DNA from 3 places in the Halomonas sp. M1 genome. Region 1 is predicted to be linked to each of the others. Evidence: riboswitches for the same ligand, from Rfam matches in the RefSeq annotation. Region 1 holds a riboswitch; each other region holds the start of a gene.
The links. Region 1 has a riboswitch for thiamine pyrophosphate ahead of thiM (hydroxyethylthiazole kinase). Riboswitches for the same ligand answer to the same signal wherever they lie in the genome.

Region 1 (10,836 bases):
CCGAGAATATTTATTACATCGGAGATCTGATCCAGCGCACTGAAGTTGAGCTGCTGAAGACCCCGAACCTCGGTAAAAAGTCTTTGAATGAAATCAAAGATGTATTGGCGGCGCGCGGCCTGTCCCTGGGTATGCGGCTGGAAAATTGGCCACCCGCTAGCCTGAAGGACGACAAAGCCTCCGCGTAAGCGTCGACTTGAGTCCCAGTTTGGTAAGGAATTACAACCATGCGTCATCGTAAGAGTGGTCGTCATCTGAATCGTACCAGCTCGCATCGTCAGGCCATGTTCAAGAACATGTCTGTCTCGCTGGTCGAGCATGAAGTCATTAAGACAACCCTGCCTAAGGCTAAGGAACTGCGTCGCGTTATCGAGCCGCTGATCACCCTAGCCAAGCAGGATAGCGTTGCAAACCGTCGTTTGGCGTTTTCCCGCACGCGCTCTAAAGAAGCCGTCGGCAAACTGTTCAACGAGCTAGGTCCGCGTTACGCCGAGCGTCCGGGTGGTTACATCCGCATTCTCAAGTGCGGTTTCCGCACCGGCGACAACGCGCCCATGGCGTATGTTGAGCTAGTTGATCGTCCGGTTGCTGAAGAAGAAGCGGTTGCAGAGTAAGTTTCTGTACCCTTTTTCGAGCATAAATGAAAACCGACCCTAGCGGGTCGGTTTTTTTATGTCTGCTGTTTTTATAGTTAACCTATATACTCTTTTTAGAAGCATCATTTTACCAAGTAAGCGTGCTAGCCTTTTGAGGGGCAAGCGGGCTGCTATTGAGTGTTCACATACGTCTAATAAGCAAGGGGCATGTATGGCCACAATAGGAATATACGCAAGGGGTGTGGCGCTTTGGTGGGTGCCGCTTACGCTCTCTTTGCTGATGCTGGGGGCGTTTACCCAGGCTCAAGCCAATCCGCGCTACGCCGGTATTGTGGTGGATCTGGAAAATGGTGAAGTACTGTATGCAGAAAATGCTGACGAAAGACGCTACCCGGCATCACTGACCAAGATGATGACGCTTTACCTGTTGTTTGAAGCACTGGAAAAGGGTGAGCTTACTCTAGACCAAGCGTTGCCCGTTTCGGCGCAGGCTGCTGCGATGCCGGCCACTAAGCTCTGGCTGGCGGCAGGTAGCTCGATTCCTGTGGATAGCGCGATCCGTGCATTAGCTGTGCGTTCAGCTAACGATGTTGCGGTGGTAGTTGCTGAGGCGCTTGGTGGTAGCGAGCAGCGCTTCGGTCATTTAATGACTGCAAAAGCCCGTGAGCTGGGTATGAATTCGACCACCTTTCGCAATGCTTCCGGTTTGCCGGATGACCAACAAATTACCACCGCGCGGGATATGGTGACGCTATCTGTGCGAGTAATGCAGGATTTCCCTCAGTATTACCACTATTTTGGCCTTCAAGAATTTACTTACCGGGGAACGCGGCATACCAGCCATAATCGGTTAGTGCGTAACTATCCTGGAGCCGATGGTCTTAAAACAGGTTTTATTCGCGCCTCAGGTTTCAACGTGGCCACGACTGCCGTAAATAACAACCGGCGCTTGGTAGGCATTGTGATGGGCGGTTTTACGGGGGCGTCCCGTGATACTCATATGGCGAACCTGTTAGATCGCAGCTTTAGCCGTGCAGCACTGCGTGACCATGGTACATGGTTAGCCAATACCGATATCTCCCGTGAGTTTATGACGTTTCCAGGGTTAGCTCAGCCCATCAATCAGCCTGCAGCTCCTAGCCAGCCTATGCTTGCTAACGTCGCGACGACGCTGTCTCCTGCGCGAACGGCAGCAGTGGCAGTAGAAGAGCAGCTTTCCCGTTCGTCAGAGCAGAGCACTGATACCCCCGCCTCGGCACAGCCAGATCCATTGCAAGCGTTTATTGAGCGAGAGCGTGTGATGGCTACGGTTGCACCGGCGGCAGAGCAAGCTTCAGGTGGTGTTTGGGGTATTCAAGTAGGTGCCTTTAGCCAAGCATCTCACGCTGAACAGCTTGCTCACCAAGCGGCGCAACGCTTACCTAACAGCGTCGGTGGCCGTGTGCTAATTGACACCTTAGAGGGTCAGACACCGGTATTTCGTGCCCGTGTAGTGGCGTTAGATGAAGGAGGGGCAAGGCAAGCTTGTCAATCGCTTCAAGCTCAGGGCATGGACTGCATGGTGGTGAACGCTAGTTTGTAATCGCACTGATGACATACTGCCCCGCCAACCCTGTGTTGGCGGGTTTTTTTTGGTTAGTGGCTACCCAGAGCCCGATGAACTGAGGAGGCGCAAATGACAACATCGTTAAAAGGCATACTCTGCATGTGCCTGGGAGTACTGTTTTTAGCACTGGGCGATGCTGTCTCAAAATGGCTTGGCGAAGTGCACTCGCCGCTGCAGATCATTTTCTTTCGTACGCTGGTATCGTTACCGCTGATTGCGTTGATGGCCTACTTCGCTGGTGGGCTACGAAAGTTAAGCACGAAGCGACCAGGCGTGCACTTGGTGCGAGGGCTTATCTACACCGCGACGATGATCTTTTTCGTCTGGGGGCTTATCTTGCTACCTCTGGCGGAAGCGACGGCCATCGCCTTTGTTGCACCGCTTTTTGTCACGCTGCTGTCGGTGCCACTGCTGGGTGAACGTATTGACACACCTGTGCTGATCGCCTCGCTGGTAGGTTTTGTGGGCGTGCTGATTGTGGTGCGCCCGGGGGGCGATGCGTTCCAACTAGGCACGCTAACGCTATTGGGGGCCGCTTTCTTTTATGCCCTTATGATGATTACGGCGCGCCGTTATGGTGCCAGAGAGCACCTTTGGGCAATGGTGTTCTATATGACATTAGTGCCCTTTGTTATTACGGCGGTCAGTTTACCCTGGGTGTGGCAAACGCCGCAGCCGTGGCACTGGCTTGGGTTTTTAGCGGCCGGGGTACTGGGTATTGGCGCCACTGCGTTTATTACGTTGGCGTTCCGCTTCGCACCCGCGGCCATCGCTGCACCGTTTGATTACACCGCGATGCTTTGGGCGGTTCTGCTGGGTTGGTGGTTCTGGGGCGAGCTACCGGACCTGTGGGTGTGGGTAGGCAGTGCGCTGATTATGGGCAGTGGTTTGGCGATTGCTTACCATGACCGGCGCACAACGCTAAAGCGCCGTCCAAGCGCTTAAATAGCGCTGGTTGCCGCTACTTTTTGATCCAGGTCATCAAAGCAGAGAGCTGAACAAGACAGTACGTTTGGGCTGTTTATAATCCGGCCCTTTCAACCTGTGCGCTTTGGTGATTGCTGACGCGCCACGGGCCATCGTCCTGATAACGGTGACTGTTTATGCAAGCCCCAGAACTGCTTTCCCCTGCTGGTACCTTTAATAATATGCGTTACGCTTTCGCCTACGGGGCAGATGCGGTATACGCTGGCCAACCGCGTTATTCGCTGCGTGTGCGAAACAATGATTTTAAGGTCGATAATCTGCACCGTGGCATCGAATATGCCCATGCACGCGGTAAGCAGTTTTATGTGGCGTCCAACATTGCGCCCCATAACAGCAAGTTAAAAACCTACCTGCGGGATATGGAGCCGGTGATTGAAGCACGGCCGGATGCGCTGATTATGTCGGACCCAGGTTTGATCATGATGGTGCGTGATCGCTGGCCGGAACAAGAGATCCATCTCTCAGTACAATCCAACGTTGTAAATTGGGCGGCCGCTAAGTTTTGGCAGCGTCAGGGCATTAGCCGGATTATTTTATCCCGCGAGCTCTCCCTTGAAGAGATTGGTGAAATACGTGCTGAGTGCCCGGACCTAGAGATCGAAACCTTTGTCCATGGAGCGCTCTGTATTGCTTATTCAGGCCGTTGCCTGCTCTCAGGTTATTTTAATCACCGTGACCCTAACCAAGGCACCTGCACCAATGCGTGTCGTTGGAAATACAACACCGTCGCCGCCACTCACGACGAGACGGGCGATTTGGTGCCTGCCAATCCGGGGATGACGGCAACGGCGAATGATCAAGATGAGTTGTCGGCGTTGATTGAAGATGTGACACGCCCAGGCAAGCTGATGCCCGTTTATGAAGATGAGCACGGCACGTACATTATGAACTCGAAAGACCTGCGCGCCGTTCAGCACGTAGCACGGCTAGCAGAGATGGGTGTCTCATCGCTCAAGATTGAAGGGCGTACTAAATCCTACTATTACGTCGCGCGGACGGCCCAGGTCTACCGCCAGGCCATTGATGACGCCGTCGCCGGGCGGCCCTTTAATATGGGGCTAATGGATGAACTTGAGAACCTAGCCAATCGGGGCTACACCGAGGGGTTCTATCGCCGCCATGTACACGATGAGTTCCAGAGCTATGAGCAAGGCAGTTCCATCGGTGTGCACCAGCAGTTTGTAGGCGACGTCCTCGGCTACGATGCATCACGGGAAATGCTTGATATAGAAGTTAAGAACCGCTTTGAAGCAGGCGACAGCATGGAGCTAATGCTGCCCGGTGGCAATCGCCGTTTTGCGCTTGAGTACATAGAGAACCAGCGCGGCGAAGGCTTGCGTGCTGCCCCCGGCTCTGGGCACCGGGTTCGTATCCCGGTACCTGGGGCTGACATTCAGCCTGGGCAGCTTGAGTTTGCCTTGCTAATGCGCGATCTCAAGCCAGCGGCGTCTATTCCCGCTGTTCAGCTAGGAATGCCTGCTTCCTGAGTCTGCTCCACCGCTGAAAACGCCTGCGCCGCCTGGCGCGGGTATGGCTGACCACAGATGGCTGAAATCACCGCAAGGCCATTGGCGCCTGCGGTTTTAGCGTGCGCTGCGTGCTCAGCCTTTAGACCACCAATCGCCACGCTGGGCAGCGGGCAAACCTCAGCCAACTGTGCCAGTCCATCAAAGCCAATCGGTTGAGCGTGGTCTTGCTTGCTACCTGTGGCAAATACAGGCCCTAAGCCTACATAGTCCAGTAGCTCAACCGGGACGGCCTTGAGCTGGGAAAGTGTGTTAATAGAGAGGCCGATAATGGCATTAGGGCCTAGCGCTTGGCGGGCTTCCTGCACCGCCGTATCGCTTTGGCCCACGTGCAGGCCATCGGCGTTGCTCTCTATGGCTACGTTAAGGCGGTCGTTAATAATCAGCGGCACGCCGCTTCCCGCAAGCAGTGTTTTCAGGCGTTTCGCCTGGGCAATCATCTGCGCGTCGCTGGCGTGCTTGTCGCGTAGCTGCACGATAGTGACTCCGCCCTGCACCGCGGCCGCTACTGTCTGCTCTAGGCCAAAAGAGGCGCAAAGGTTCGCGTCGGTTACCAAGTAAAGCGAGAGATCAAACGGCATGCACTGCCTCCAGTTGGGCAAAGGTAGAAAGGTCATTGGGGGTGAGTTGATACAGCGCATCTAATAGCGCGACTTGAAAGCTGCCAGGGCCGGTGGCATGTTCTCCCGCTCGGCTACCTGCCAGGGCAAAGCAGGCTAGCGCGGCGATGCTTGCTTCAAAAGGGCGCTCACGATTTGACGCTACAAAGCCTGCTACCAAGGCGCTTAGGCCACACCCTAGGGTGGTTACTTTAGGCATCAGCGCATGGCCACCTGTGAGGCGATAGTGGTGGTGGCCGTTGGTCACAAAGTCCTCTAGGCCGGTCATCGCCACTACACAGCCATGGCGTTGAGCAAGCGCAATAGCCCCGGTAAAAGCGTCTTGGGTAGAGGCGGTGGCATCTACCCCGCGCCCTTGGCCAGCTAATCCTCCAAGCGCCAGGATCTCTGACGCATTGCCACGAATCACCGTCGGCTGGTAGGTGAGTAACTCAGCACATAGCGTTTGGCGAAAGCGTGTGGCACCCACGGCAACTGGATCTAATACCCACGGGATGTCTTGGAGATGGGCCGTTTTCGCAGCCACTAGCATGGCGTCCGCCCAGGTAGAGGAGATAGTGCCTATATTGATTGATAGCGCGCCAGCAATCGCCGTAAAGTCGGCGACTTCTTCAACGGCGTGAAGCATGGCAGGTGATGCGCCGGCGGCGAGCAGTATGTTGGCGGTGCTGTTCATCGCCACATAGTTGGTTATGCAGTGCACTAGCGGCGTAGAGGAACGCAGCGCTTCAAGATAACCGCCTAGGGGGTAATCGCTCAAGGAGCGTGAGGTCATAGCATCCTCCCGGCAGGGAGGTGGTGTAGAGGCACCACGACTCCCTACGCCGGTGTTATTCGGTTCAGGTTCAAAGGGTGCTTCTCAGCCGTCATAACGGCGCCCCTGTCGTGGGGCCTACTATCCTTGGCTTAAACGGATCTGTAAAGCTTTGGGTTGCCGGAAGTGCTTTCCAAAAACGGGCAGCTACGAGACTAGCTAAGTACGTGACTACCGAAAGGAAATACGCGTTCCATAGGTAAGCATCTCGTCCGGCGTTATCGCTTTGCCTTCCACACCGATCATCTCATCGCCGCACTGGTCGGCAAAGGTAAGCACACCATGTGTTAGCCCTAGTTGGCCAAGGGCATCGCGGATTTCACCGGTGCCCATAAAAGTGCTGACGTGACCTTCACTGTTGCATAAATCAGAGACGCCATTAGCGTGATGAAAGCGTACTTTGTAGATACCATCCATCGACTCGACTTCCACTATCGGTGAAAAGCCGTTTTGCAGCACATGAGACAGCTGCTTCAGCGTTAGTCGGTCGCCCAGGGTCATATCGATTGCAGTCATGACAAGCTCCAGATTGACCCCGCTCGCGGGTCATCTAACGGTTGTTAAAGAGAAAGTTAGTCGTCTCTAAAGAGTCCGGTTTAGACTCGTTTTGTAAAGCATTTGATACGCAAGTGTAGAAGATTTGCATAAAATTTCCAGTCACTATATATCGATTGTACGGCTTTGTGGTTAACGCACTGCGTCCAGAGCATGCTGCTGAAGCTTAATCAGCGGAATAATTTCTAGCGTCCGCTCATGGGTGCTTGAAAGAATCACCGGTGGCGCAAGACCCACCTGAGCGGCTTCGGCCCAGCGGTGGGCGCAGAGGCACCAGCGGTCGCCGGGGGTCAAACCGGGAAATTTATGCTCAGGGCGAGGGGTGATTAAGTCGTTACCTTGAGCACGTGAGAAAGCTAAAAACTCTTCTGTCACCATGGCGCACACTGAGTGAACGCCTGCATCATCGGCCCCCACGCGGCAAAAACCATCGCGGTAGAACCCAGTTTTAGGAGAGTGGCAGCAGGGAGTTAGCGGCTCACCCAGTACATTACGGTCACGGGACATGCGGTCTCCTTTGGTAAAGGCTAGAATTCGCTAAATGCTGCCTTCATAAAGTATCGTTGAGGTAGAAAAGCGCTTTATGAGGTGATGATATTCAGCACTCTAAAGCCTTGTGCAAAGTAACCGCTTCGTCAAAGTATTTACGCCCCTCTAGGGTATTTTGTATTGGTTAATTCAGCCGCAGGAGAGACCCATGTCGTTTAAAGGTGAACAGCACCCAGGGGTTGCCCCCGTCGCACCGCAAACCCAAGGGTTTTGCTTAAATCACACCATGCTGCGGGTGAAAGACCCCGAGCGTGCTCTGGCGTTTTACTCGAAGGTATTTGGTATGCAGGTATTAAGGCGCCTGGACTTTGAGGAGATGCAGTTTTCGCTCTATTTTCTAGGTAATGTGGCCGCGGGGGATAACGTACCCGAAGAGACCCAGGCGCGTACCGCCTGGACATTCAGCCAAAAAGGCCTGCTAGAGCTAACTCATAACTGGGGCACCGAAAACCAGCAAGATTTTGCTTATCACGATGGCAATGCAGAGCCGCAAGGTTTTGGGCATATCTGTTTTAACGTACCGAATTTGGAAGCCGCCCAAGCATGGTTTGACGAGCATAACGTTACCTTTGTTAAGCGTGCCGACCAGGGCAAAATGAAGGACGTTATTTTCGTCAAAGACGCAGATGGCTACTGGATTGAAGTGATTCAGGCAGACCGCATGGCGGCGATGGGCGACTAATATGGCCCATTTGTTATTTCGGCTACGACACGTAACGGATGAAGAGGCGCTGGAAGTTCGCCAACTACTGGATGAACGCGGCTTTGACATCTACGAAACCCAGGCGGGGTTTTTTCGCCTGGGGGTAGATGCCATCTGGCTTCGCAACCCCCACCAACGTGAAGCGGCAGAGGCAGCGTTGGCAGAGTACCAGGCTGAACGCCAAGTGAAGGCTCGGCAAGCGTATGATGATGCCGCTGCCAGGGGAGAAGCGCCAACGCTATGGCGGCGCTTGGCCGCGCATCCGTTTCAAGTGTTGCTGGTTATGGTAGCCGTTGTGATGATTATCCTGATCACGCTACTGCCATTTATAGGTTTGATAGACTAACGGCGGCCAAATGGCCGCGTTTTAAATAAAGCTGTGCACCACTGCCGCCTGCTTTAAGTTGAAGTGCGGCGCCAGCGGGGTAGCGGCACCAGCTGCCTGCAGGGTACTCGGTGCTGCTTTCCCACAGCGACCCTTCCAGTACAAAGAGCTCTAACCCGCCGCTAAGAGTAGGGTAGGAGACTGTTACGTCGGCTTCCCAGCGCTCCAGGCTTACCCGCTCTGGGCCATACTGTTCTGAGTGGTAGGTATGCAGCATTTTGTAAGTAAGGCCAGCGCGGCGGTCAGGCTGCCAGGGCAAGCGGTGGGCGGGGACGGCAAGTTGCAGAAGGTCATCTTTATCAAATTGATGCAGCTTAACCAGAATTAACGCGCCTTCGTTGCCAATCTGGGGTGTATGCCCAGTACCAATCGGGTTGCGCAAATAGCTGCCAGCGGGGTAGCGGCCATGCTCATCGGCAAATACCCCCTCAAGCACCAAGATTTCCTCACCGCCGCCATGGGTGTGATGGCTAAACTGGCTGTTGGGCGCGTAGCGCACTAGGCTGGTAGCCCTGGCTACTTCATCGCCAACGCGGTCTAACATCATCCGTTCCACGCCCGCGCTGGGAGACGCTACCCAACGATATTCTTCCGGCGTAACACAGGCAAAGTGGCTAAAATCGGCGTTCAGGCGCATGGTAAGGGCTCTTTGCTGGGGTGAAGACGAGGGATTACTGACAAGTCTCCTTATCCCAGGGCTAAAATGCAATGCAAAAAAAACCGCCTGTTCGGCGGTTTTAAACGTGTGCAGTGACGTTTAGTGACTATGACCATGATGGTCGTGGTCGTGGTCGTGGTCGTGGTCGTGGTCGTGGTCGTGGTCGTGGTCATCATGACCATGATCGTCATGACCCGGCTCGGCCAGCGCATCGTGTAGCACACGCGCATTATGGCGCATCATGCCTAGGTAAGTACGGGCCTCACCTTCCGCTGCCAACGCATCGGCGTAGAGCGTGCCGGCAATAGGTAGGCCAGTCTCTTCGGCTAGCTGAACAATGATCGACTGATTGGTCATGTTCTCATGGAACAACGCTTTAACATTCTCCTGCTCAATCACGTCCACCAGCGCCGCCATGCTGGCACCGCTTGGGTCAGCTTCGGTGGAAAGCCCTACTGGGGAAAGGAAGTTCACCCCATAAGCGCTAGAGAAGTAACCAAACGAGTCGTGACCGGTAATCACACTGGCAGAGGCGGGTATTTCACTAATCAGAGCACGAATCTCAGCATCTGCTTCTGCCATTTCAGCGAGGTACTGTTCGGCATTGGCCTGATAAGTATCGGCGTTAGCGCTATCGGCTTCCATTAAGGCATCACGAATGTTCGCTACATACACCTTAGCTTGCTGCAGATCCTGCCAAGCGTGAGGGTCATCATCGCCATGTTCGTGATCGTGGTGCCCGTGGTCATGGTCGTCATGCCCGTGGTCATGGTCGTCATGACCGTGCCCATGATCATCATGACCGTGGTGGTCGTGCCCATGATCGTCATGACCGTGCTCATCGTGCTCGTTATATGCAAGGGCGTTAATACCCTCGGTGGCGGTTACCAAAACCCCCGAGTAGTCGCTTGCGTCGATCAATCGCTCCATCCAGCCTTCAAACAGCAGGCCATTAAAAACGACCACATCCGCTTCGGCTAATGCGCGGGCATCGCCAGGCCTAGGGGAGTAAACATGGGCATCGCCATCGGGGCCGACCAACGAGGTAACGTTAACGTGCTCGCCACCGACATTTTCGACCATGTCAGCCAAAATAGAGAAACTGGTGACAACGTTAACCCGCTCGTTAGCAATGGCCGCAGGTAGTGCCAGCATTGCGGAGACACCTACGAGCCAGCGCGAGGAAGAGGAAAGCGACATACAACACTCCTTACCATTTTAAGTAATAAACGTGATGGCACCTATTCAAGCGCAAGCGGCGTTGTTTTACGCCGCAGCTTAGCGGCTAAGCTGTGGTAGCGGCCGAACAGTGCCGACAGTAGATAGCCCACCCCTGCCAGCAAAATAATGCTCGGCCCAGAGGGAATATCCAGGTGAAACGAGAGCAGCAGCCCGCCTGTGCTCGCGATCATTGCCAACACAATGGCAATGCCGATCAAGCCCTCTAGGCGCTTGCTCCAAAAACGTGCCGATGTCGCGGGCAGCATCATTAGCCCCACGGCCATCAATGTGCCCAGGGTTTGAAAGCCGGCGGTTAAGTTCAGCACCAGCAGCCCCAAGAACACGCTGTGTACCCAGCCGCTGCGGCCGCTTTGCCCACGTAGGAACAGAGGGTCCAAGCACTCCACCACCAGTGCGCGGAAAATCACTGCCAAGGTCAGTACAATCAGTGTGCTGATCGAAGCAATCAGCACCAGCGCCGTGGAGTTAATCGCCAAAATTGAGCCAAACAGCACGTGGGTTAAATCCACGCTGCTGCCGCCAATCGAGATCAGCATTACCCCAGCGGCCAGCGAGATAATAAAGAAGCTCGCCATGGCAGCGTCTTCCCGCTGCC
Region 2 (10,836 bases), 1.2 Mb from region 1:
TGGTGGTGCTCGATATTCCTAGCTGGATAGCGGACGCCGATGCCATGGGGCCAGGCTGGCTGGCGGGCATTGGTTTTGGGTTAAGCGCGGCCTTTGCGTTTGCCTGCGCGCTATGGGTCACCGAGCACCGCTTGGCAGGGGTTGGCAGCACATTACGCAGCCTGCTCACCATGCAAACCGTATTTATCGCGATGATTATCGGTGGGCTACTGGGGGCTGTGCCAGGCGGAATGGGCCTGCCGGAAAACAGCACGGGTTGGATGGGGTTAACGCTTTTAGCGCTCCTGTACGGTTCGGCATTCTCGGTACTGTTTATCTTCGTGCCACGCCTGGATATGGCGCGTAACGCGCCGGTGATGAATATCGAACCGGTTGCCTCCTTGGTGATTGGCTATTTCGTATTAGGGCAGATGCTTAGCCCAGGGCAGTTAGTCGGTGGTGCGGTAGTGGTGGGTGGTATTGTCGTATTAAGCCTGTCAAAAGGTAGGTGAAAAGGTGAAGAAAAAAGGAAATTAAAAGCAAGCGCGGCAAAATATTTGCGTTCTTTATAGGGTTAAGCCACACTTCTAAAACGTAAGGAAACACTGTTTTTTAATTGAGGCTTTATCTATGAAGATGACCGTTTTATCACTCACCTCCGCAGCGCTTCTGGTTGGTGCGGGTGCTTTCGCGGCATCGGCTCAAGCGCAGCAATCTTTTCAATACCCGCAAGGCTACGTGGGCGGCGATGCTATGTTCTGGAGCCTAGACCCAGACCGTGGCTCCTCCCGGGATGATGTCGGTCTACGCCTACGCGGTGGCGCGCAGTTTAACGAATACTTTGCCCTTGAAGGCCATCTTGGTACCGGCGGCTCCGACGGTAATGTAGAGCTAGACCACTTGGTGGGTGCCTATGCCAAGGGGATTATTCCTATCGCCCCAGAAGTACGCTTATACGGTTTGGCGGGTTTCACGGAAGTAGACTTTGACCGCGATCGTGAAACCGGTTTCTCCTACGGTGCAGGTGCCGAGATGGATGTAGCCCCCAACCTTTCCATTGGCGCCGACTACATGCGCTACCTGGATAAATCTGCCTACACGTTTGATGCGGCCAGTGTAGGTCTACGTTACCGCTTCTAAACCAGCGGGCGTGTTTGCCACGCCATACAAGATGACTGTAAACCCCATCGCTTCCAAGCGGTGGGTTTTTTTTTATGCATCATGCTGATGATTGCGCGTAAAACAATAAATTGTAACCATTATTAATTTTAGTTAAAATTTGTGGCTTGATTAAGGCACCTTGATAGTGCAATTACAACAAGGGAATAAGATGAAAAAGTCGGCTAAAGTGTTTCTAATTACCTCTTCACTGCTATTAGCTAACGCTGCCCAAGCGCAATCATTTCAAGCCGGATATCCCCAGGGTTATATCGGTGCCGACGCTATGGCCTGGAATCTGGATTTTGACGGTGTTGATAGTGATTTTAACTCTGTAGGCCTTCGGCTTGTGGCAGGCATGAAGCTAGATGATTATCTAGCGGTTGAGCTGCATGGCGCTACGGGTGGATCTGATAGCAACTACGGATTAGATATTGAGCTGGATTACCTCGTCGGCGGTTTCTTAAAAGGCATTGTGCCGTTAGGTGAGTCTGCCCGCCTGTTTGGCCTGCTAGGCTATTCCGAAGTAAAACTCACTGCTAGTGGGTACGGTTTAAGCGAAAGCGGCCGTGACGATGACGTTTCATTCGGTGCCGGTGCTGAGTTCGATGTCTCTGATACTCTTGCAATTAGCGCCGACATCACACGCTACCTGAGCAAGTCAGACTACGACCTGGACGCTTACAGCATTGGTCTACGTTACCGCTTCTAAACCAGCGGGTGCGTTCGCTACGCCATACAAGATGAATATAAACCCCATCGCTTTCAAGCGGTGGGGTTTTACTATTTTTACGCCTGGATAAATCGGGCTGTGTTTTATTTTTGCCTATTGGCTTAATGGTTCGTTGGCGGAATGCGTAGTTTGAGGCTTTAAAAATGCTAAAAATTGAGCAAATTTTCTAACAAGGTCTACGCTAGTAAGGTGTCGCCTGATAACAGCCGTGTGATTGACACGTGCTATGCGTCACTCTCCCTACTAACGGATTAGAGGTGTTCGTCATGACTGATAGTAAAACTGATAAAATTAAAGGTACGGGCAATAAAGCTGCGGGTAAAGTAAAAGAAGCGACTGGCAAGATGACCAATAGCACCGAAACAGAAGTTAAAGGTAAAGCCCAGCAGGCGAAAGGCGAACTGCAAAAAGGCAAGGGTGAAGCCAAAGATAAACTGAAAAAGTAATAACGCTTAGCAAATACTTAGCAGTTATTAATACAGGGGCCTTCGGCCCCTGTATGCGTTTACACAAACTGATTTTAAAAAGTAGTTATTAAAAATAGTTACCGAAAGTAGTTATCGCTGTAATGCTACGCCCCGCAGCGTCCAGCGTTTCCCACCATGGGCTGTTTATCACTACCCAAAAAGCAGATTTACCACGCTCATCACCCAGCTTACTCTGCACCATCTTCCCTAGGCGCTGGCCACGCATTTGGCGTTAAGCTTTCTTGCAGCCATAAAGGTGCATTGGGTTGGTGTCGCTATATGTTTAGAATAAAACAAAAACCAAAAGACTTAATGAGGAGATGTGATGTATCGCCAAGCTACGTCGGGATTGTTTAAGGGAATGAATGCCCGCGTCACGCTTATCGCCATTATTATGGTGGTGGTTGCTTTGGGGTATGGGGCGTTTTTTACTGAGCATCTTGCAGAAGTCCTTGATCGTATCCGTGGCACATTGAACCCCTTTCTTGAGTGGTATTACGTCTTGCTGGTGGCATTTTTGCTGCTGTTTATGATCTGGCTAGGCGTTGGGCGTTACAAAAACGTGCGCTTGGGGGGCGATTTTGAGCAGCCTGAGTTCACGTTTTTCTCCTGGGTTTCGATGCTGTTTGCCGCAGGCACCGGGGTCGGTATTCTGTTCTGGGCGGTCGCGCAGCCCATTTTGCAGTTTCAAGAAAACCCCTTTATTGCCGAAGGCATGAGCCCAGAGGCGGCGCGGGTGGCCATGCGGCTTACCTACTTCCACTGGGGGTTGAACGGCTGGGCGATTTTCTCCTTTGTTGCCCTCGTGCTGGCGTACTTTGCCTATCGGCGCAACCTGCCGTTGACGGTGCGCTCTGGGTTGGAGCCCATTCTAGGCAAGCGTAACCATGGCCTATTGGGTGACATGGTCGACCTACTCGCGGTGTTTGGCACCGTGTTCGGTATCGCGACGACCCTGGGGCTAGGCGTTCAACAAATGAATGCAGGGTTAGAAGCCGTGTTTGGGCTGGAGTCCTCGGTCAAACTACAGCTGCTGATTACCGCGGTGATTATGAGCGTGGCGACCTTCTCAGTGGTCTCCGGTGTTAAGCGTGGTGTGCGCCTACTTTCAGAGGCGAACTTCTGGCTGAGCATTGCGGTCGTGGCATTTATGCTGTTGTTTGGGCCTACCCAGTACCTCATTGCACTCACCATCGAGTCTGCCGGTGACTACCTGCAAAACATATTCGGCATGACCTTTCATACCAACGCGACCGTTGCTGACGGCTGGCAGTCAGAGTGGACGGTGTTCTTCTGGGGGTGGTGGCTGGCCTGGTCGCCGTTTGTCGGCATGTTTATCGCACGGGTGTCCCGTGGTCGTACCTTCCGTGAGTTTGTGATGGGCGTGCTGCTGGTACCTACCGTAATCACCATTATCTGGATTGGCCTGTTTGGTGGCACCGCGCTCTATCATGAACTGTTTGGGTCGGGCGGCATTGTCGAAGCGGTAGATGAAAATGTCGCAACTGCGCTATTTGCGACCGTATCAGCGATGAACTTAGGCATATTGGGCGTAGGGCTATCAGCCGTATTAGTGGTGCTGATTGCTACCTACCTGATCACCTCTGCCAATGCGGGCACGCTGGTGATTAACACAATTTTAGCCGGGGGCGACCCGGACCCGCCCACCGCGCACCGCATTATTTGGGGGGCGGCGCTTGGGCTGCTCACGGCTGTCATGCTGCTGGCTGGCGGGCTTGAAACGCTGCAATCTGCGGTCATCATGGCGGCGCTGCCGTTTTCAGTTGTGGTGATCTTAATGGTGTTTGGGCTGCTTAAGGCGCTGCATGGCGAGCGTTTTGCCGCACGTACCGGTTCGCGTGCCGAGGCACCGCGTGAACCGTGGGCCGACCTGGATGATGCTGGCACCCAGGCAACGCCCGTTACGCCGGATGAAAACTTTAAGCGCAATTAACGCCCTGGTGGGCGCTGCAGCTAGCCGGGCAGCGCTTGTCGATTAACGCACCACAACGTGACATGGCGCATGTTTAGCGGCTATCAATAACCGCTTAATCACCTACGCTTAAGAGTGACGTGTTATGACTCCTCTTACTTAAGGTGTGCGCCATGCCTACCATGATGAAAGCGGCGATTTTTGTTGAGCCAGGCCGTATTGAAATTGACGACAAGCCCATTCCCGATATCGGCCCCAACGATGCGCTAATGCGCGTGACTACCACCACCATCTGCGGTACCGATGTCCACATCTTAAAAGGCGAATACCCGGTTGAGCGTGGCCTAACCATCGGTCACGAGCCGGTGGGCGTGATTGAAAAACTCGGCGCCAACGTTAAAGGCTACCAAGAAGGCCAGCGGGTGATTGCCGGTGCGATCTGCCCCAGCTTTACCTCTTATGCCTGCCAGGATGGCTGCTCCTCGCAAGATGGCGGCCACCACAGCCACGGCTATAAACCGATGGGCGGCTGGCGCTTTGGCAACACCATTGACGGCGCCCAGGCGGAATACTTATTGGTGCCCGATGCCCAGGCCAACCTCTCGCCCGTGCCGGATGGCTTAACCGATGAACAAGTGTTGATGTGCCCCGACATTATGTCGACCGGTTTTGCAGGCGCAGAGGCGGGCGGTATCAACATTGGCGACACCGTAGTGGTGTTTGCCCAAGGCCCCATTGGGCTATGTGCCACGGCAGGGGCACGGTTACGCGGGGCCGGGATGATTATCGCGGTAGACGGTGTGGATGAGCGATTAGCGATAGCCAAACAGATGGGTGCGGATATCACGCTGGATTTCCGTAAAGTGGATGTCGTGGAAGAAATTCTCAAGCTGACCGGTGGGCGGGGTGTGGATGTGGCTATTGAGGCACTTGGCCTACAGCAAACCTTTGAGTCTGCCTTGCGGGTGCTAAAACCTGGCGGAACCCTATCCAGCCTGGGCGTTTACTCCGAAGACTTAACGATTCCTCTGGGTGCTTTCTGTGCGGGGCTGGGTGATCACAAAATCATTACCTCACTGTGCCCTGGCGGCAAAGAGCGCATGCGCCGGCTGATGAGCACCATCGCCGCCGGGCGCCTAGATCTTGGCCCCATGGTGACCCACCGCTTCGCGCTGGAGGATATCGTCGAAGCCTACGATCTTTTCTCCCATCAGCGCGATGGCGTATTAAAAGTGGCGCTAAGCACTGCCTAGCGCCGTGGATGGCGGGCTACACCTCCTGGTATAGCTCGCTGCCTTCCCGGCGGAACTTCTCCGCCTGCTCCTGCATGCCGCGCTTCACCGCTTCCGCATCGCTCTCGGCGGCGTTCTCAGGTGTGCGATCCCGGTAGGTATCGCGCACTTCCTGGCTGATCTTCATGGAGCAGAACTTCGGCCCGCACATCGAGCAGAAGTGCGCCACCTTGGCGGAATCCTTCGGCAGGGTTTCATCGTGGAATTCCCGCGCGGTATCCGGGTCTAGGCCCAGATTGAACTGGTCTTCCCAACGGAACTCGAAGCGCGCCTTAGAAAGGGCGTTATCACGACGCTGCGACGCCGGATGGCCCTTGGCTAAATCTGCCGCGTGGGCAGCAATTTTGTAGGTAATGATGCCGGTTTTGACGTCATCTTTATTGGGCAGGCCCAGGTGCTCTTTCGGCGTCACGTAGCAGAGCATCGCACAGCCAAACCAACCGATCATCGCTGCCCCAATGCCCGAGGTAATGTGGTCGTAACCGGGGGCGATATCGGTAGTGAGCGGGCCGAGGGTGTAGAACGGCGCTTCGTGGCAGGCTTCAAGCTGCTTATCCATGTTCTCTTTGATCAAGTGCATGGGCACGTGACCGGGGCCTTCGATCATTACCTGAACGTCATGCTTCCAGGCGATCTTCGTCAACTCGCCCAGGGTTTCGAGTTCAGCGAACTGCGCTTCATCGTTGGCATCCGCGATTGATCCGGGGCGCAGGCCGTCGCCAAGGGAGAACGCCACGTCGTACTGCTTGCAGATCTCGCAGATCTCCTCGAAGTGGGTATACAGGAAGCTCTCCTGATGATGGTACAAACACCACTTCGCCATAATAGAGCCGCCACGGCTAACAATGCCGGTGACGCGGTTGGCGGTGAGCGGCACATAGCGCAGCAGCACGCCGGCGTGAATGGTGAAGTAATCCACGCCCTGTTCCGCCTGCTCAATCAAGGTATCGCGGAAGACCTCCCAGGTGAGGTCTTCGGCAACGCCGTTTACTTTCTCCAGCGCCTGATAGATGGGCACCGTACCAATCGGCACCGGCGAGTTGCGGATGATCCACTCGCGGGTTTCATGGATGTTCTGGCCGGTGGAGAGGTCCATGATGGTGTCTGACCCCCAGCGGATGCCCCAGGTCATTTTATCGACTTCTTCTTCAATGGAAGAGGTGACCGCCGAGTTACCCAGGTTGCCGTTAATCTTCACCAGGAAGTTACGGCCAATAATCATCGGCTCGGATTCTGGGTGGTTGATATTACAGGGAATAATCGCCCGGCCACGAGCGACTTCATCGCGCACGAACTCCGGGGTGATCTCTTTGGGCAGGCTGGCGCCAAAGCTCTGGCCCCCATGCTGATGGCCCAGAATGCGCTCTACTTCTGCAGTGCCCAACGCCTGGCGGCGCTGGTTTTCGCGGATGGCAATAAATTCCATTTCTGGCGTGATGATGCCCTGGCGGGCGTAGTGTAGCTGAGTAACGTTTTTCCCTGCTTTGGCACGGCGCGGGGTGCGGGTTAGGTCAAAGCGCAGCTGGGCAAGCGTTGGGTCGTTGGCGCGGCGCTTGCCGTAATGGCTGGTGGGGCCGTCTAAAAACTCGGTGTCGTTGCGCTCCTCAATCCAAGTGCGGCGCAGTTCTGGCAGGCCCTTGCGCAAATCAATGCGGGCGTCTGGATCGGTGTAAGGGCCGGAGGTGTCGTACACCAGCAGCGGCGGGTTCTGTTCATCAATGCTGCTGGTCTTAGTGGGTGATAGGGTAATTTCCCGAAACGGCACGCGGATATCCGGCCGCGAGCCTTCTACGTACACCTTGCGCGAGGCGGGCAGCGGCGCCACGGCGGCGGCATCTACCTGGGCGGTTTCGGCTAAAAAGTGGCTGGTTTTACTCTTGACGGTCTTATTCATTTCGGTGGTCTTCCTTTGTTTTTGGTGTTTTTAGGTCGTGCGTGAGGGGGGGTTATTCGCTGAGTTCCAGGCCCATCTGCCAGAAGTCGATTTCCAGGCGCGTGGCATCGCGGAAGATTTTGGCAAGTTCAGCAAAGCGGGCAGGGGTGACATCGGCCAAGCGGGCATCGAGCCATTCAAGCTCCGCCTGCATAGCGGCCTGAAACTCTTCGCCTTCGTACATGGCAATCCAGGCGTCAAAGGGGTTTTGCGCGCCGCGCACCGTGGTTGGCTGAGCGTTCAGCCAGTTGGCGATTTCGCCGTAGCCCACTAAGCAAGGGGCCAGCGCTACGTGCAAATCGAGCAGGTCGCCACGGTTTCCGGTATCCAGCACATAGCGGGTGTAGGCCAGGGTTGCGCGGGCTTCTGGTAGCTCGGCAAGCTCTTCTTCGCTGATGCCCCACTCTTGGCAAAAGCCCACGTGCAGGCCCAGCTCCACATCCACAATGGCTTTTAAACCTTCATGGGCTTGGCGCAGGTCGGCAAGGGTGGGGCTTTTGTAGGCGGCCAGCGCATAGGCGCGGGCAAAGTGGATCAAAAACAGGTAATCCTGCTTCAGGTAGTGGCGAAACGATGCATCAGGCAGCGTGGCGTTGCCCAGCTGGCGCACAAAATCGTGCTCAATATAGGCGCGCCAATCGGTTTGGCAGGCGGTGGTGAGATCAGTAAAGTGGTAGCCCATGATGCCTCCGGTAGTGGTGATCCGGAGGTAGGCGATAAAGATCGAGAAGATGGCGTGGAAGGTGGCGTGCAGTCGTGAAAGCTAGCCAAGGCCATCGCTTGATCCCTACGCCGGTACCCGCGCGCTCATCTAGGAGCAGCGCATTAGCCGGATCAGGTTCAGCGGGACCAGCGCTTTGGCAGTATCAGCAGATACGCCCTGCGCCATCTCAGCCGGATTCACCGGCACCCCGTCAAGCAGTTAGTTAGCGGAGTCTAGGCTGCGGGTGGGGGAGATGCAAGGGGGTAAGTTAAGTGCAGTGTGCCGCAAATTGTGAAAGCGAATCCAGTAGCAGTAGGTTTTCTCAGTACGGAAGCTATAGCGCTTGACCCGCAGGCTCGCCTTGACGCGTTCCATCAGTTTCATAAGAGCCACCCTTGGTGGCTGTCCATAAACACAGTTTTATTGAACAGGGCAAAACACGCAAGCACGCGGATTTTGGTTATGTAGCCAAAATTCGCTTTGCTTTCAATGGAATTAATGGGGTAAAGTCAATTTTGTGGCTGCATAACCTCAATCAATGTGCCCGCACGTTCATTGAGGTTATGCAGCAGGGGATATAATCACTGTTATATCGCTAGGAGAGGAAAGTGTTCAAGGTAGTAAGAGCAGTTTTTCCTGATGATCTAAATGATGTTCTTGATTTGTACCGCGAGTATGTTGCCAGCACCTCGGTAGATCTTTCTTTTCAAGGTAATGATCAGGAATTTAACCACTTACCTGAAAAGTATAGCTCTGAAGAGTCAAAGATCTTTTTGGTGAAAAAAGACAGCAAGCCTGTTGGGTGTGCTGCATTTCGGAGATTGGATGAGTCGGTCTGTGAAATGAAGCGAGTTTATATCCAACCAAGTGCTCGTGGCCACAATCTGGGTACACTGCTAGTTGATAGAGTATTGCAAGAGGCTGTTATCAGTGGCTACAAGAAAATTTGTTTAGATGTTCTTCCAGAGTTCAAAACTGCTTTGAAATTATACAGATCATATGGATTTGTTGAGCATCCACCCGTAACGAACAATCCTGTTCCAGGAACGCACTTTTTGGGTTTGGAGTTAGAGCAATATAACCAAGCATTGCAGCGGACGAGCCGCTGAATGCAGCGTTATGTGCTACGAGTTATCGATCAATCTTGGATGACAAATGACAAAAAAATATAGACTCACGTTGATAGCACTCTCGCTTATTACTCTACTCATAGTCGGACGACTACTGACTGGGGGATTTTCCTTCATACTTGGTCAGTTTTGGTTTACGTCAGGATTGCTTTTACTCGTATTGCTATCTCTCATAGACCAACCGCATTTTTCTAAAGATTCCAACATCTTTGTTAACGCAGTAACAGCGGGTATTTCGTTATTGTTAGTGGATACCCCTGACAGGGATTTTTTATACTGGGGGTTTTTCTCTGTCACTATTTATCTATTGTTTTCAAGTTACGGGCTGCTTTGGTTTCGCCAGCTACCTTTAGCTGATGAAAACAAACTTATTCGATTCTTATCTAGACTAAACCGAGAAATTGGAAAGCCGGAAGCCCTTTTTTCTGCGTTCTTCTTGTGGGGTATTTATAAACAGTTTGGTGCGGATTCAAATGAATTTGATGCATTGCTTGTTTTCTGGATTGTTTTCACAATTCTCAATCTTCCATCTCTCGCGAGATCTTTGGAAGATTTGATAACTCCGGAAAAATCAAATCAATCAAAAAGCGCGATAGGTCAAATTTTTGGAGTTAAATCTAAAAACACTTTTTTGGTTAAACTTGCTCCTGCATTAAGTGGCTCTGGTCAATGCCAACCTTTTGACTTCGTTGAATTTAAGCATGGCCCTGAACAGCGGCCCCGGCGAGGTCTGATTATTGAAGAATATATTCTGAATCAGGAGAGCTGGGTTAAAGTCCTTGCAAGTCCTTCTATTGATCACGTTTTTTCTAAAACTCCCTTCGTCGGAGCTGGATCACGTGACGTGGTATATAAAATTGAAGAAGTGCCGACCAATGACCTTCTTGGGCGACTAGTTGGTATAGTTACCGAGCATAGCAAAATAAACTATTTGAGATTTACCTACAACTCAGCTATAGAAGTCAGCGAAGGGCAGTTGCTTGGAGTCAAGGTTGGTTCAACTGAAGTTCTTTATCAAATTGTTGAGGGGGTCACGAGTATTGAAAGTTTGGAACAAAAGAACGAGTCAGGGTTTATTGTCGGAGAGGCAATCCAACTTGGGACGTGGAATTTAGAGAGGCTTCAATTTGAGCAATTCGGCTGGGTTCCTGAGATAAATACTCCAGTATTTTTAGCTTCTAATATTGATGAGCCAACAATAGCGAATGACGAAATTATCGTTGGTCGAATCCCAAATACAAACTACCCTGTTGTACTTAGCAAACCATTGGCAATGTCTCACCATATGGCTGTAATAGGGGTTACAGGTACAGGTAAGTCCGTATTTTCACGGAACTTAATCAGAGAATACCTCAAGGAAGACGACACTAAAGTTATCTGCATAGACTTTACTGGAGAGTACGTAGGGAAATTTGAGGATCTAAATCCTCAGTCTGTTATTTCTCAAGATGTTTCGGAGCAACTTTTCAAAGATATCGACTTCATCGAGCGGGAAATTGGGAATAATT
Region 3 (10,836 bases), 100 kb from region 1:
CAATCGCTCTCAAAGCGTTGAGCGCTTGATCAGTGCTCACATGGCACCAACATTGCATGTATACTGCAGTGCAAGTAACGGGCTTACCCGCCCACTAGTAAACAGCCTGCTTACCCGGCAATGGCTGTAGTATCTTTAGGAGATATACCATGTCTGCCTCACCTGTCACCTTAATGGTGGCCCGCCGCGTGGCGAATGGCCGCTATCAAGACTTTAACCGTTGGTTAAATGAAGGTCGTGAACTAGCGGCTGACTTTCCGGGATACCTGGGGTCAGGCGTATTGGCGCCGCCAAAAGATGACGACGAGTATCAAATTATTTTTCGCTTTAGCAGCAGCGACACGCTAAACGCCTGGGAACACTCCGCTTCACGCCACGCCTGGCTTGCCCGTGGGAAAGACCTGTATGAGGCCCCCCATGAGCATCGCGCGACGGGTCTTGATGCTTGGTTTCAGGTTAACCCAGGGGTTACCCCGCCCCGCTGGAAGCAAGCGGTGGCCGTTTGGTTGGCGTTTTTCCCTGTCTCATTAATGTTTCAATGGTTATTTGGCGGCGCCATCGCGGATTGGGCGTTAGTTCCCCGGGTAGTTGTCAGCACGCTAATGCTTACCCCGGTTATGGTGTTTGTTTTTATACCGCTTTCGATGCGTTTATTAGCCCCCTGGTTACAGGGTAAGTGGTCGTTGGGTGACCTTTTATCGAAGTGGCGGCATGGGCAAAAAGTATAGGTTAGTAGGTCGGGTAAATAGCCAATAGTAGTGCTCTATTTGCACTAACATCGTGCAATTAATTACTTTTGGTTAAAAAAGTAAGCTTTGCTTACTACGTCCATGGGGTTCAACGCTGCAAGAGTGCTACGCTATATACGCTTGCAGTAAAAGGATAACTGGCGCTGACCCTTTGGCAGCGTGACAAGTCGCCCCATGGAGTGTTTATGATTCACGTTCATCATCTGGAAAAGTCCCGTTCCCACCGAATCTTATGGCTTCTTGAATTACTAGGCGTTGAGTACGAGATCCAGGTTTATCAGCGTGATCGTAAAACTCAACAAGCGCCAGATGCGCTTAAAAAAATCCACCCGCTAGGTAAGTCGCCTGTTATTACCGATGGCGAATTAACCGTCGCTGAGTCTGGCGCTATTATTGATTACCTTATCAGCCGTTATGGTGAAGGGCGCCTGCAGCCAGCGGAGACTGAGATTAACGACTGGGTAGATTATCGCTACTGGTTACACTATGCCGAAGGCTCATTGATGCCCCTGTTGGTGATGGGCCTGGTGTTTAATCAAATCCCCAAACAGTCACCATGGTTCATTAAGCCCCTGGCTAAAGGCATTAGTTCGACCGTGCGCCAGCGTTTTATTCAGCCACAAATGAACCAGCATTTAGACGTTATTAATAAGCACCTGGGTTCAAAGGAAAACTTCGCCGGACGTTGGCCAAGTGGGGCTGATGTACAAATGAGCTTTCCGCTTCAAGCCGTGGCGGCTACCCAGTCACTGGAAAAGTACCCGCACATTGCCGCGTTTGTAGCGCGTATCGAAAATGATGCTGCGTGGCAGCGAGTAGTCGTGCGGGCAGGCCCGCTCACCATGCCCGGTGAGTAGGGCCGATGATCTCGCGCACGCGAAAACCACTGGGCGTCCGCTTTTCGCTTACTGAGAGCGAGGCTCGGTGTTACCCCCTCCGCTGGCTTACCGGCGCTATGCTGGTAAGCATGTGGCTATGGGCCCCTTCATCGTTGGCGAGTGAAGCGCTACTTGTTGGGGTCTACCACAATCCACCGAAGTTATTTGCTGACAACCAAGGCCAGCTGCGGGGGGTATTGGGTGAGTTGCTAGAAGCGATTGCTGAGGAGCAGCAGTGGCATTTAGAGAGCCTTAGCTGTGAATTTTCACACTGCCTAACGCTGCTAGAGCAGGGCGAGATTGACCTGCTGCCTGATGTTGCGTGGAGTGAGGAACGTGCCCAGCGCTTTGCTTTCCATAATGAACCGGTGCTGCATAGCTGGTCACTGCTCTATCAGCGTGAAGAAATGCGCGTTGAGGCAATTTTGGATCTGGCCCAAATGCGCGTGGCGGTGGTTGAGAATGCCATACAGCAACGTTATTTAGCGGCCGTTACCGAGCGCTTTAATGTGCCGGTAACGTGGGTGTTGGTTAACAGTTTTTCAGAGGGCTTTGAGGCCGTTGCAAGTGATGAGGCTGATCTGGTGGCGTCTAATCACTTATATGGTGATTGGCGTGCTCGTGAATATGGCCTGCGAGAGACGCCGATTATTTTCCAGCCCGCACAGTTATTTTATGCAGCCTCTTATCAAGTCTCTGATAGCGTACTAGAGCGTATCGATACAACGCTCAGAGCCTGGAAACAGGATAGTAATTCTGTCTATTTTGATACGTTACGCGCTTGGCGCGTTTCCACCCCGCCTCCCCCTTTAGTACCCATTTGGCTGTGGTGGGGGGTTGGCCTGCTGACGCTTTTCTTGGTACTGGCCCTGGGCTGCAATGTGCTGCTAAAACGACGGGTAGTGGCTAACCGTGAGCAGCTCGTTACTCATGAAGCGCTATTGGCGACTATTTTGGATAGTGTCGATGCGCATATTTACATCAAGTCACCCTCCTTGAAGTACCGCTTTGTTAACCGGCAAATTAGCGAGCTGTTTGGCTTGCCTGCCGAGAAAATCATCGGCCAGTGCGATGAGGCTTTTTTTGATGCAGCAAGCGCCGCAGAAATGCATCAAGTTGACCGTGAGGTATTAGCGTCGGGCAAAAAAACGACGCTGGAAGAGCACAGCTTGCTCAAGGGTGAAGAGCGGGTGCGTACGTTTTTATCCATAAAAATGCCTCTTGTGATGCGTAAAGGGGAGGCGCCTTGCTTATGCGGTATTTCAACCGAGCTGACAGAATACTTGGAGATGCAGTCGCGCACTCACCATTTAGCCTTTTACGACGCTTTAACGGGATTGCCAAATCGGCGCCTCTTGATGGACTCGTTAGCATTAGTGACGGAACAAGATGATGACGTGTCGACGTTCAGTGCCGTGCTGATTATTGACCTTGATAACTTCCGGCTTATCAATGATATCCAGGGTCATGAGAGCGGTGATCAGCTGTTGATTAACGTTGCAGTGCAGCTGCAGGAGTCGCTTTATAAAGTCATCCAGGAAGCGACCGTTGCGCGGGTAAGTAGCGATGAGTTTGTCGTGTTGTTAAATGCGCTAGGGGAAGAGCCCGAGGTGGCTGCGCTGAGCGCTGAGCGTGTCGCGTGCCAACTGCTGGAAGCTGTTTCCCAACTGCACAACGACCGAGCGCTGCCGGTTAGCGCAAGCATTGGTATTACGCTATTTAAAGGGACAGAGCACAGCATGAATAGCGTATTACAGCAGGCGGATATAGCGCTTCAGCAGGCCAAAGCAGCGGGCGGCAATAAGCTCTGTTTCTTTAATCGGGATATGCAAACCAGCGTACTGGAGCGCGCCAGTTTAGAAGGTGACCTGAACCAAGCAATGGCGCGTAACGAATTGGCGCTTCACTATCAAGTTCAGGTTGACCATCGCAGCGTGACGGTCGGAGTAGAGGCGCTGCTTCGCTGGTACCACCCGCAGCGCGGCTGGGTGTCTCCCGGGACCTTCATCCCTTTGGCCGAAGAGAATGGCCTAATTTTACCCATTGGCTACTGGGTACTTAAATCCGCCTGCGAGCAGCTGGCGAAGTGGGCTGTCCAGCCCGCCTATTCATCGTTGACGATTTCGGTCAACGTCAGTTCAGTGCAGTTCCAACACCCTGAGTTTGTGCGGGATTTAGAGGCGTTATTAGCTGAAACTCAGGCGCCGCCAAACCGTTTGATATTGGAAGTAACCGAGAGCCTGCTCATGCGGGAGCCGACCAGAGTTCGCAATACCATGCTTAAGCTGCGTGCCCAGGGCATTCGCTTTGCGCTGGATGACTTTGGTACGGGCTACTCGTCGTTGAGTTACTTAAAGCGCTTGCCACTTGATGAGCTCAAAATCGATCAGTCGTTTATTCGTGAGCTGCTGACCGACAAAACCGATGCTGCGATTGTGGATACGACGATTCTGCTGGCAGCAAGCCTGGGCCTAACCGTGGTGGCTGAAGGAGTCGAGAAGAAAGAGCAGTTGGAATGGCTGCGGGGGCATGGGTGCTACCGCTACCAGGGGTACCTGCTGGGCAGACCAACGCCAATCGAGTATTTATTTGAAGCTTACTAAAACGCCCGCGCAGCGCTTGTAGACGCTTGGCGCGGGCATTAGGTGTTATGGCGGTTATTTATTAATTAAAGACAGTAAAGCTGTCGGCGTTAAGCCACAGATGCACGAGGATACTGGCGATGTAACCGAGAAAAATAACCGGTGCCCAGCGCAGGTGGCCCATAAAGGTGTAAGCGCCGCGAGCTTGGCCCATAACGGCCACTCCTGCTGCTGAGCCAATAGAGAGTAAGCTGCCGCCTACGCCCGCGGTTAACGTGATCAATAGCCAGTGGCCGTGGGACATCTCTGGCTGCATGGTGAGTACGGCAAACATCACCGGAATGTTATCCACCACCGCCGATACGATCCCCAGCACAATATTGGCCCAGGTAGCGTCCCAGCCTGTGTAAAGCGCTTCGGAAAGCAGCCCAAGGTAGCCCATGAAGCCAAGACCGCCCACGCACATCACCACCCCGTAGAAGAACAGCAGTGTGTCCCACTCGGCGCGCGCCACGCGGTTAAACACATCAAACGGTACCACGCTGCCTAGCTGCTCAAGCTTTTTGTTGTCTCCGCGGCGGCTATAGCGTTCACGCTTGCGCTCCAGCGAGCGGGGTAGCGTGCGGCGCAAGTAATAGCCAAAGAACTGCAAATAGCCAAGCCCAGTCATCATGCCGAGTACCGGTGGGAGGTGTAGCAACGTATGGCACAACACAGCGGTGGTAATCGTCAGCAGGAACAGCGCGATAATTCGCCGTGCACCGCGCTTTAGCCATACATCCTCATAGACGCTGCTGGGTTTCTGATCCTTGATAAAGATGCTCATGATGACGGCAGGAATCAGGAAGTTAACCAAAGAGGGCAGGAACAGGATGAAAAATTCCTGAAACTGAATAAGCCCCGCTTGCCAGACCATCAGCGTGGTGATGTCCCCGAATGGGCTAAAGGCCCCGCCGGCATTGGCGGCCACCACAACGTTAATACAGGCAAGATTAATAAAGCGCTTATCACCTTCAGCCACTTTGGTGATGACAGCACACATGAGTAGCGCCGTGGTTAGGTTATCGGCAATGGGAGATAGCACAAAGGCGAGGCCACCCGTTAGCCAGAACAGCTGGCGGTAGCTAAAGCCTTTACGCAGCATCCACGAGCGCAGCGCATCGAATACCCGGCGCTCTTCCATGGCGTTGATATAGGTCATCGCTACTAGCAGGAACAGCATTAGCTCGGTGAACTCCAAAAGGGTCACACGGAACGCATGTTCTGACGTTTCCGACATGCCATTTTGGACGTACACCCAGCCAATGAGTCCCCAAATGATACCGGCTGCTACCAGTACAGGCTTGGACTTGCGCATGTGGATTTTCTCTTCAGCCATAACTAACGCGTAGGCCAAAACGAAAACTGCGACTGCAAAGAAGCCGATAACAGACGTGGTTAAATCAATATCTCCGGTGACGGCAAAAGCCGCAGGGCTTATACCGAGTAGTAAAGCTGCAAACAGAAAAAGCCAGCGGCGAGAAACTCGCGGCTGGCTGGGGTCTTGCTGCAACATCAACATGATGGGCTTTATCCTAATAAAGATTAGAAGGGGAGAGGGTTAATCGCGGCTAGTTTATCAATCCGTGTTGCATTGCAATACGGAATAAAAACGAATGAAAACCGCTAATAAGGCAGGTATTACGTCTTTTTTTAGAAACTAATTATTTTGCTAATAAAAAACATAAGATTTTGTTGAAATAGCTATCGCTGATATTTTCCGGAGCTCGCTAGTGACTAGTGACAGCGACTATGCTCATGCTCTCTGTGAAGCAGCGCATCCAGTTCATTGCATATGAAGCGTGGCTCGATCCACTGGGCAAGATGTGCGTTGACATAGTGAAGAAAGCGCTGGGCGGATTGGGGAAGCCGCTGGTCATTGCGGACAATCATCTGCCAGTGGCTTTCAATGGGTAAACCTTCTACCGGAAGAATCGATATCTCGGGATGCTCGCTTGGCAGAACATGCTCTGATAGCACCGCGACCCCCATGCGCGCCGCCACGCCAACGCGAATCGCTTCATTGCTGGCCATTTGCAGGGTTTTCTTCATGGTTAGCCCATGCTCTTGTAGCCAACTTTCCAGTAGCATACGCGTGGCTGACCCCGGTTCGCGCAGCAACAAGCGCTCATTAAGCAGCTGCTCCATGGTGATTGATGAGTGCTGTGTAAGGGGGTGGCCAGCGGCAGCGATGGCCACCAGCGGGTTGCGCATAAAGCGTGCTGCCACGGCATGGGCAAGAGCAGGCGGATGGCTAAATACATAAAGGTCGTCTTCTTGACGCTCAAAGCGTGCCAACACTTGGCGGCGGTTGCCAATATGTACCGTTACGTCCACCTCAGGAAACGCCTGGCTAAACGGGCCAAGTAAGCGTGGCAATACATATTGGGCGGTATTCACCAGGGCAATACTAAAGCGCCCCTTGCTGCCTTGCTGAAAATCACTGAGTTGATCTGCAAAGTCATCAAAACGGCCTAAGACATCCCGGCTTGCCTGATAAAGCGCCTGCCCGGTGGCCGTCATGGTAAGCCCTTGTAGATGATGCTCCAGTAGTGGGCTACCAACTGCCTCGCTTAGCCGCTTTAGCTGTTGGGATACCGTCGGCTGGGTGAGGTGCAGCTGTCTTGCGGCTTCGCTGATTGATCCGCAGCGCACGACAGTGACATAGACTTGAAGTAGTCTAAATGTCAGGTGGCGAATGTTCATGGCTCTAGGCGCTCCTGAGGTACCCTTTGGTTACGCCAGCTAGTATAGATGATTATCTATGACTATCTTTCAAGTTATTATTAGTTGTCACCCGTAAATCCCCGCAAAATGCAGCCTCTTTTAACCCTGTGGAGCGTCAGCGATGCCAGATATTGTGGTGATGTTTTTCTTACTGGGGCTTATAGCAGGGGCGGTGAAGTCTGACCTGCAGGTACCCAAAGCCACCTACGACACGTTAAGCCTGCTGTTAATGCTGACCATCGGCTTAAAGGGCGGTATGGCGCTGCACGGGAATATTCATTGGGGATTGGTACCCGAGCTATTAGGCGTTGCGCTACTCTCTGCTTTAACGCCGCTGCTGCTAATGCCGGTGCTGCGGCGCTGGGTACGCCTTTCCCCGGCGGACAGCGCTAGTATCGCCGCCCACTACGGCTCGGTCAGTGCGGGAACGTTTGCGGTGGCGCTGGCCTATGTGGAGGCGCGGCAGCTGGCCGTGGGCAGTGAAGTCACACTCTATTTAGTAGCCATGGAGCTGCCTGCCATTATGGTGGCGATTGCGCTATTTAGGCGCCATCAAGGCGCAGCGGTGAAAGAGAGTACTCGTAAGCTTTGGCATGAGACGCTCACCAACCGTGGCGTGATTTTGCTGGCAGGCGGTGTGGTCATTGGAACGCTCTATGGGCCCTTCCAAGGGGAAGAAGTCACTGCGCTGTTCACGGGGGCGTTCAAGGGGGTGTTGGCGCTGTTCTTGTTGGAGATGGGGTTAACCGCTGCGCAAACTTTGCGGCCAATGCCCTGGCATCACTGGCGCTTGGTGACCTTCGCCCTCATCACGCCGCTGCTGCTATCCATGCTGGGCATTCTCATGGGCACGGCATTGGGACTCCCGGTCGGCTCGGTGGTCATTCTGGCGGCACTTGCTGCAAGCGCTTCTTATATTGCTGCTCCCGCTGCGATGCGCGCGGCCATTCCCCAGGCCAATATCGGCCTAGCGATGCTCGCCTCACTGGGGATTACCTTTCCGCTCAATGTCATGCTGGGCATACCGCTTTACCACATGCTTATCGAATTATGGTTGAGTTAGCGTCCGATAAGCTAGACGTTGCTGAGTCGGTCGCTGGGAGGTGCCCGTGGGCATCCTCAATTGACAGCGCCCGTCTCAGCACCTAGGGTAGCTGCTGTCCTAGGGGAGCCTGCACTGGCTGAGACTCCACCGCCATTTGGCGTTGGTAACCCTTAGAACCTGATCCGGGTCATGCCGGCGAAGGGAAGGATGTAGCCTAACAATACTCCCTCTTTGCTTTCGCCTGCCTGCCGTGCGCCCACTGCACAGCCCGGTCTAACAACAGGCAAAGAGGACCCGCTTTCATGATGCTTGACCCTATCTGGACTGGCCTGTGGCTGTCGCTATGTGCCGTTGCGCTAGCTGTGCCAGGCCTGCTTTATGCCCGCCGTCATCGCGATAATCTTGAAGACTACATTATCGCCCGCAATAGCCAGAATACCCGTGCCACGGTGCTAACACTGGTCGCGACCACGCTGGGCACCTGGATTCTGTTTGGCCCCGCCCAGGCCGCTACCTGGGGTGGCATTGGTGCCGTGCTAGGCTATGCATTTGGTTCGATGGTGCCCAGGCTAGTGATGATCCCTCTTGGCCGACGCATGCGCGAGCTGATCCCCGAAGGCCATGGCTTGACGGAGTTCGTTATCCACCGTTATGGCCGTACCATGTACGCATTCACGCTCGTGATTATGCTGTTTTACCTCTTTATTTTGTTGGCCGCTGGGTTAACCGCTGTTGCCCGTATGGTGGGTCTGCTGGCCCCTATTCCGCTGTGGGTAACGGCCAGTGTGGTGATGGTCGCCACGTTGATTTATACCTTTTACGGCGGCCTGCGCGCGTCCATTTACACGGATAAGCTACAGATGGTGGTGATTATGCCACTGCTAGGGCTGCTGCTGGTGTTTGGCTGGCAGGCTGCCGGTGGCGTTGCGCCAACGCTTGCAGGGCTTGCCGAGAGTGCGCCACAGCTCCTGCAGGTGAGCGATATAGGCGGTATACGCGCAGGGTTAACGTTCTTTCTTGCCGTAGCGCTTACCGGGCTCTTTTACCAAGGTACGTGGCAGCGTATTTACGCGGCGAAAGATACCAAGGTGCTGCGCCGAGGCTTCTGGATTAGCGGTGTATGCAGCTTCATCGTGGTGGCCCTGATGGGGCTATTTGGGTTGGCCTTTGTAGGGCTGGGGCTTGAAGGTGACGGCTCTGTGGCGCTGTTTAGCGTGCTATTGGCGGATGTGCCGTTATGGTTCGCTTTAGCGCTGGTGCCGTTGGGCCTCGCGTTGGTGATGAGTAGCGCGGACTCCACCATTAGCGCAACGTCGAGTATTATTGCTGTGGATATGGGGCGGTTACTCCCCAACGCCAGCAGTGCTTCATTGATGAGTATGTCACGCTGGTTGATTGTATTGGCTGCCATCCCGGTTACCTGGGTCGCCTCCCAGGGGTACAGCGTGCTTTATCTATTTTTGCTCGCTGATTTGCTCTGCTCAGCCGCTGCATTCCCGGTGTTTTTTGGGCTTTTCTATCGCCGTTACACGGGTCTTAACGCGGTTATCAGTACCGCGCTGGGGCTTGTGGCGGGATTGGCAATGTTCCCTGCACCCGGAGCGAGTACGGCAACCTTATTGGAGTCTTTCCTACTAGCGGCGCTGGTGCCCGTGGCGGTGTCGTTGCTGCTCTTACGTGTACTGCCGTCACGCCCAGCGTATGATTTTGGCTTGTTGCACACGGCAGTGCGCCGCTTTAAGGGGTGAATGCCGGGCAGTCGATATAGCGCTAATATGGCCGCCCGGCATCGCTTACGCTGTCGGGCGGGCCAGCCCCAAATGGTCACGCAGGGTGTTACCCGTGTACTCACGGCGGAATAGCCCACGTGCCTGCAGCAGTGGAACGACCTGCTCAATAAAGTCCTCAATACTACCCGGTAGCGTCGGCGGCATCAGGTTGAAGCCGTCTGCGCCGCCGCCCTCTACCCAGCGCTGCATCTCATCTGCAATCTGTTCGGGTGTGCCCACCATCGTGCAGTGGCCTCCGCCTGCCGCCAAGCGGCCTAATAGCTGGCGTAGTGTCGGGGCTTCGCTTTCGATAATGCGCAAAATAGTGGCATAGCGTCCTTTAGGCCCAGCAAAAGCCTCCAGTGGCGGCAGTTCTGGTAACGGTGCATCCAGCTCCCAGTGGCGGCAATCCTGACCGATAAATTGGCTTAGCTGATGCAGCGAATCTTCGGTGGGTAACCGCTCATCCAGTTCACGCTGCTTTGCCTTTGCGGCGGCCTCGGTGGACGCTACATATGTGACCAGCCCAGGCATAATCGCCACTGGCGCGCGGCCAGCCGCCCGCACGCGGGCTTGAATGTCTTGGTAGTAGGCTTGCGCCGAGGGGAGGTCGTAGGCCACCGCATAAATCGCTTCTGCATAGCGCGCTGCCAAGTTGCGCCCCGGTTCAGAAGCACCCGCTTGAAACAGCACAGGATGCCCCTGGGGTGGTCGCGGTACGGTTAGCGGGCCATTGACTAAAAAGTGTTCGCCATGATGATCAATGGGCCGCACTTTGCGTGGGTCAGCATACTGGCCTGCTCGGTCGCAGCGTAACGCATCATCCGCCCATGAATCCCAGAGCGCTAACACCGTTTGCGCAAACTCTTCAGCGCGGGCGTAGCGCACCTGCTGAGGAGGCATGGCCTCAAAGCCATGGTTGCGCGCTTCGCTATCAAACATCGAGGTGACTAAGTTCCACCCCATGCGCCCGTTAGAAATATGATCTAACGAAGCGAGCATTCGCGCCGCATGAAACGGGCTAAAAAACGTGCTGGAAATCGTCGA

Region 2: linked by a shared signal. The riboswitch ahead of tenA (thiaminase II) and the one ahead of thiM (hydroxyethylthiazole kinase) in region 1 are both predicted to bind thiamine pyrophosphate.
Region 3: linked by a shared signal. The riboswitch ahead of P8S54_RS12935 (sodium:solute symporter family protein) and the one ahead of thiM (hydroxyethylthiazole kinase) in region 1 are both predicted to bind thiamine pyrophosphate.

Annotation. Positions count from the first base shown of each region.
Region 1 covers NZ_CP121119.1:2,686,191-2,697,026, forward strand. The annotation lists gene rpoA (DNA-directed RNA polymerase subunit alpha) at 1-188, shown strand, start outside; gene rplQ (50S ribosomal protein L17) at 228-614, shown strand; gene P8S54_RS12450 (serine hydrolase) at 877-2,178, shown strand; gene P8S54_RS12455 (DMT family transporter) at 2,272-3,147, shown strand; gene yegQ (tRNA 5-hydroxyuridine modification protein YegQ) at 3,306-4,676, shown strand; gene thiE (thiamine phosphate synthase) at 4,652-5,296, opposite strand; gene thiM (hydroxyethylthiazole kinase) at 5,286-6,110, opposite strand; TPP riboswitch at 6,135-6,227, opposite strand; gene P8S54_RS12475 (hypothetical protein) at 6,321-6,665, opposite strand; gene P8S54_RS12480 (DUF2237 domain-containing protein) at 6,837-7,211, opposite strand; gene gloA (lactoylglutathione lyase) at 7,402-7,935, shown strand; gene P8S54_RS12490 (DUF6164 family protein) at 7,937-8,302, shown strand; gene P8S54_RS12495 (cupin domain-containing protein) at 8,283-8,978, opposite strand; gene P8S54_RS12500 (zinc ABC transporter substrate-binding protein) at 9,099-10,199, opposite strand; gene P8S54_RS12505 (metal ABC transporter permease) at 10,241-10,836, opposite strand, start outside.
Region 2 covers NZ_CP121119.1:1,492,939-1,503,774, reverse strand. The annotation lists gene P8S54_RS06790 (DMT family transporter) at 1-491, shown strand, start outside; gene P8S54_RS06785 (porin family protein) at 610-1,119, shown strand; gene P8S54_RS06780 (porin family protein) at 1,310-1,849, shown strand; gene P8S54_RS06775 (CsbD family protein) at 2,137-2,316, shown strand; gene P8S54_RS06770 (BCCT family transporter) at 2,663-4,291, shown strand; gene P8S54_RS06765 (NAD(P)-dependent alcohol dehydrogenase) at 4,444-5,523, shown strand; gene thiC (phosphomethylpyrimidine synthase ThiC) at 5,540-7,456, opposite strand; gene tenA (thiaminase II) at 7,509-8,177, opposite strand; TPP riboswitch at 8,263-8,419, opposite strand; gene P8S54_RS06750 (hypothetical protein) at 8,418-8,582, opposite strand; gene P8S54_RS06745 (GNAT family N-acetyltransferase) at 8,807-9,307, shown strand; gene P8S54_RS06740 (DUF87 domain-containing protein) at 9,354-10,836, shown strand, end outside.
Region 3 covers NZ_CP121119.1:2,790,960-2,801,795, forward strand. The annotation lists gene P8S54_RS12900 (DUF2835 family protein) at 1-21, shown strand, start outside; gene P8S54_RS12905 (antibiotic biosynthesis monooxygenase) at 150-728, shown strand; gene P8S54_RS12910 (glutathione S-transferase) at 935-1,606, shown strand; gene P8S54_RS12915 (EAL domain-containing protein) at 1,612-4,230, shown strand; gene nhaD (sodium:proton antiporter NhaD) at 4,292-5,770, opposite strand; gene P8S54_RS12925 (LysR family transcriptional regulator) at 5,986-6,954, opposite strand; gene P8S54_RS12930 (sodium-dependent bicarbonate transport family permease) at 7,097-8,038, shown strand; TPP riboswitch at 8,130-8,241, shown strand; gene P8S54_RS12935 (sodium:solute symporter family protein) at 8,323-9,768, shown strand; gene P8S54_RS12940 (LLM class flavin-dependent oxidoreductase) at 9,814-10,836, opposite strand, start outside.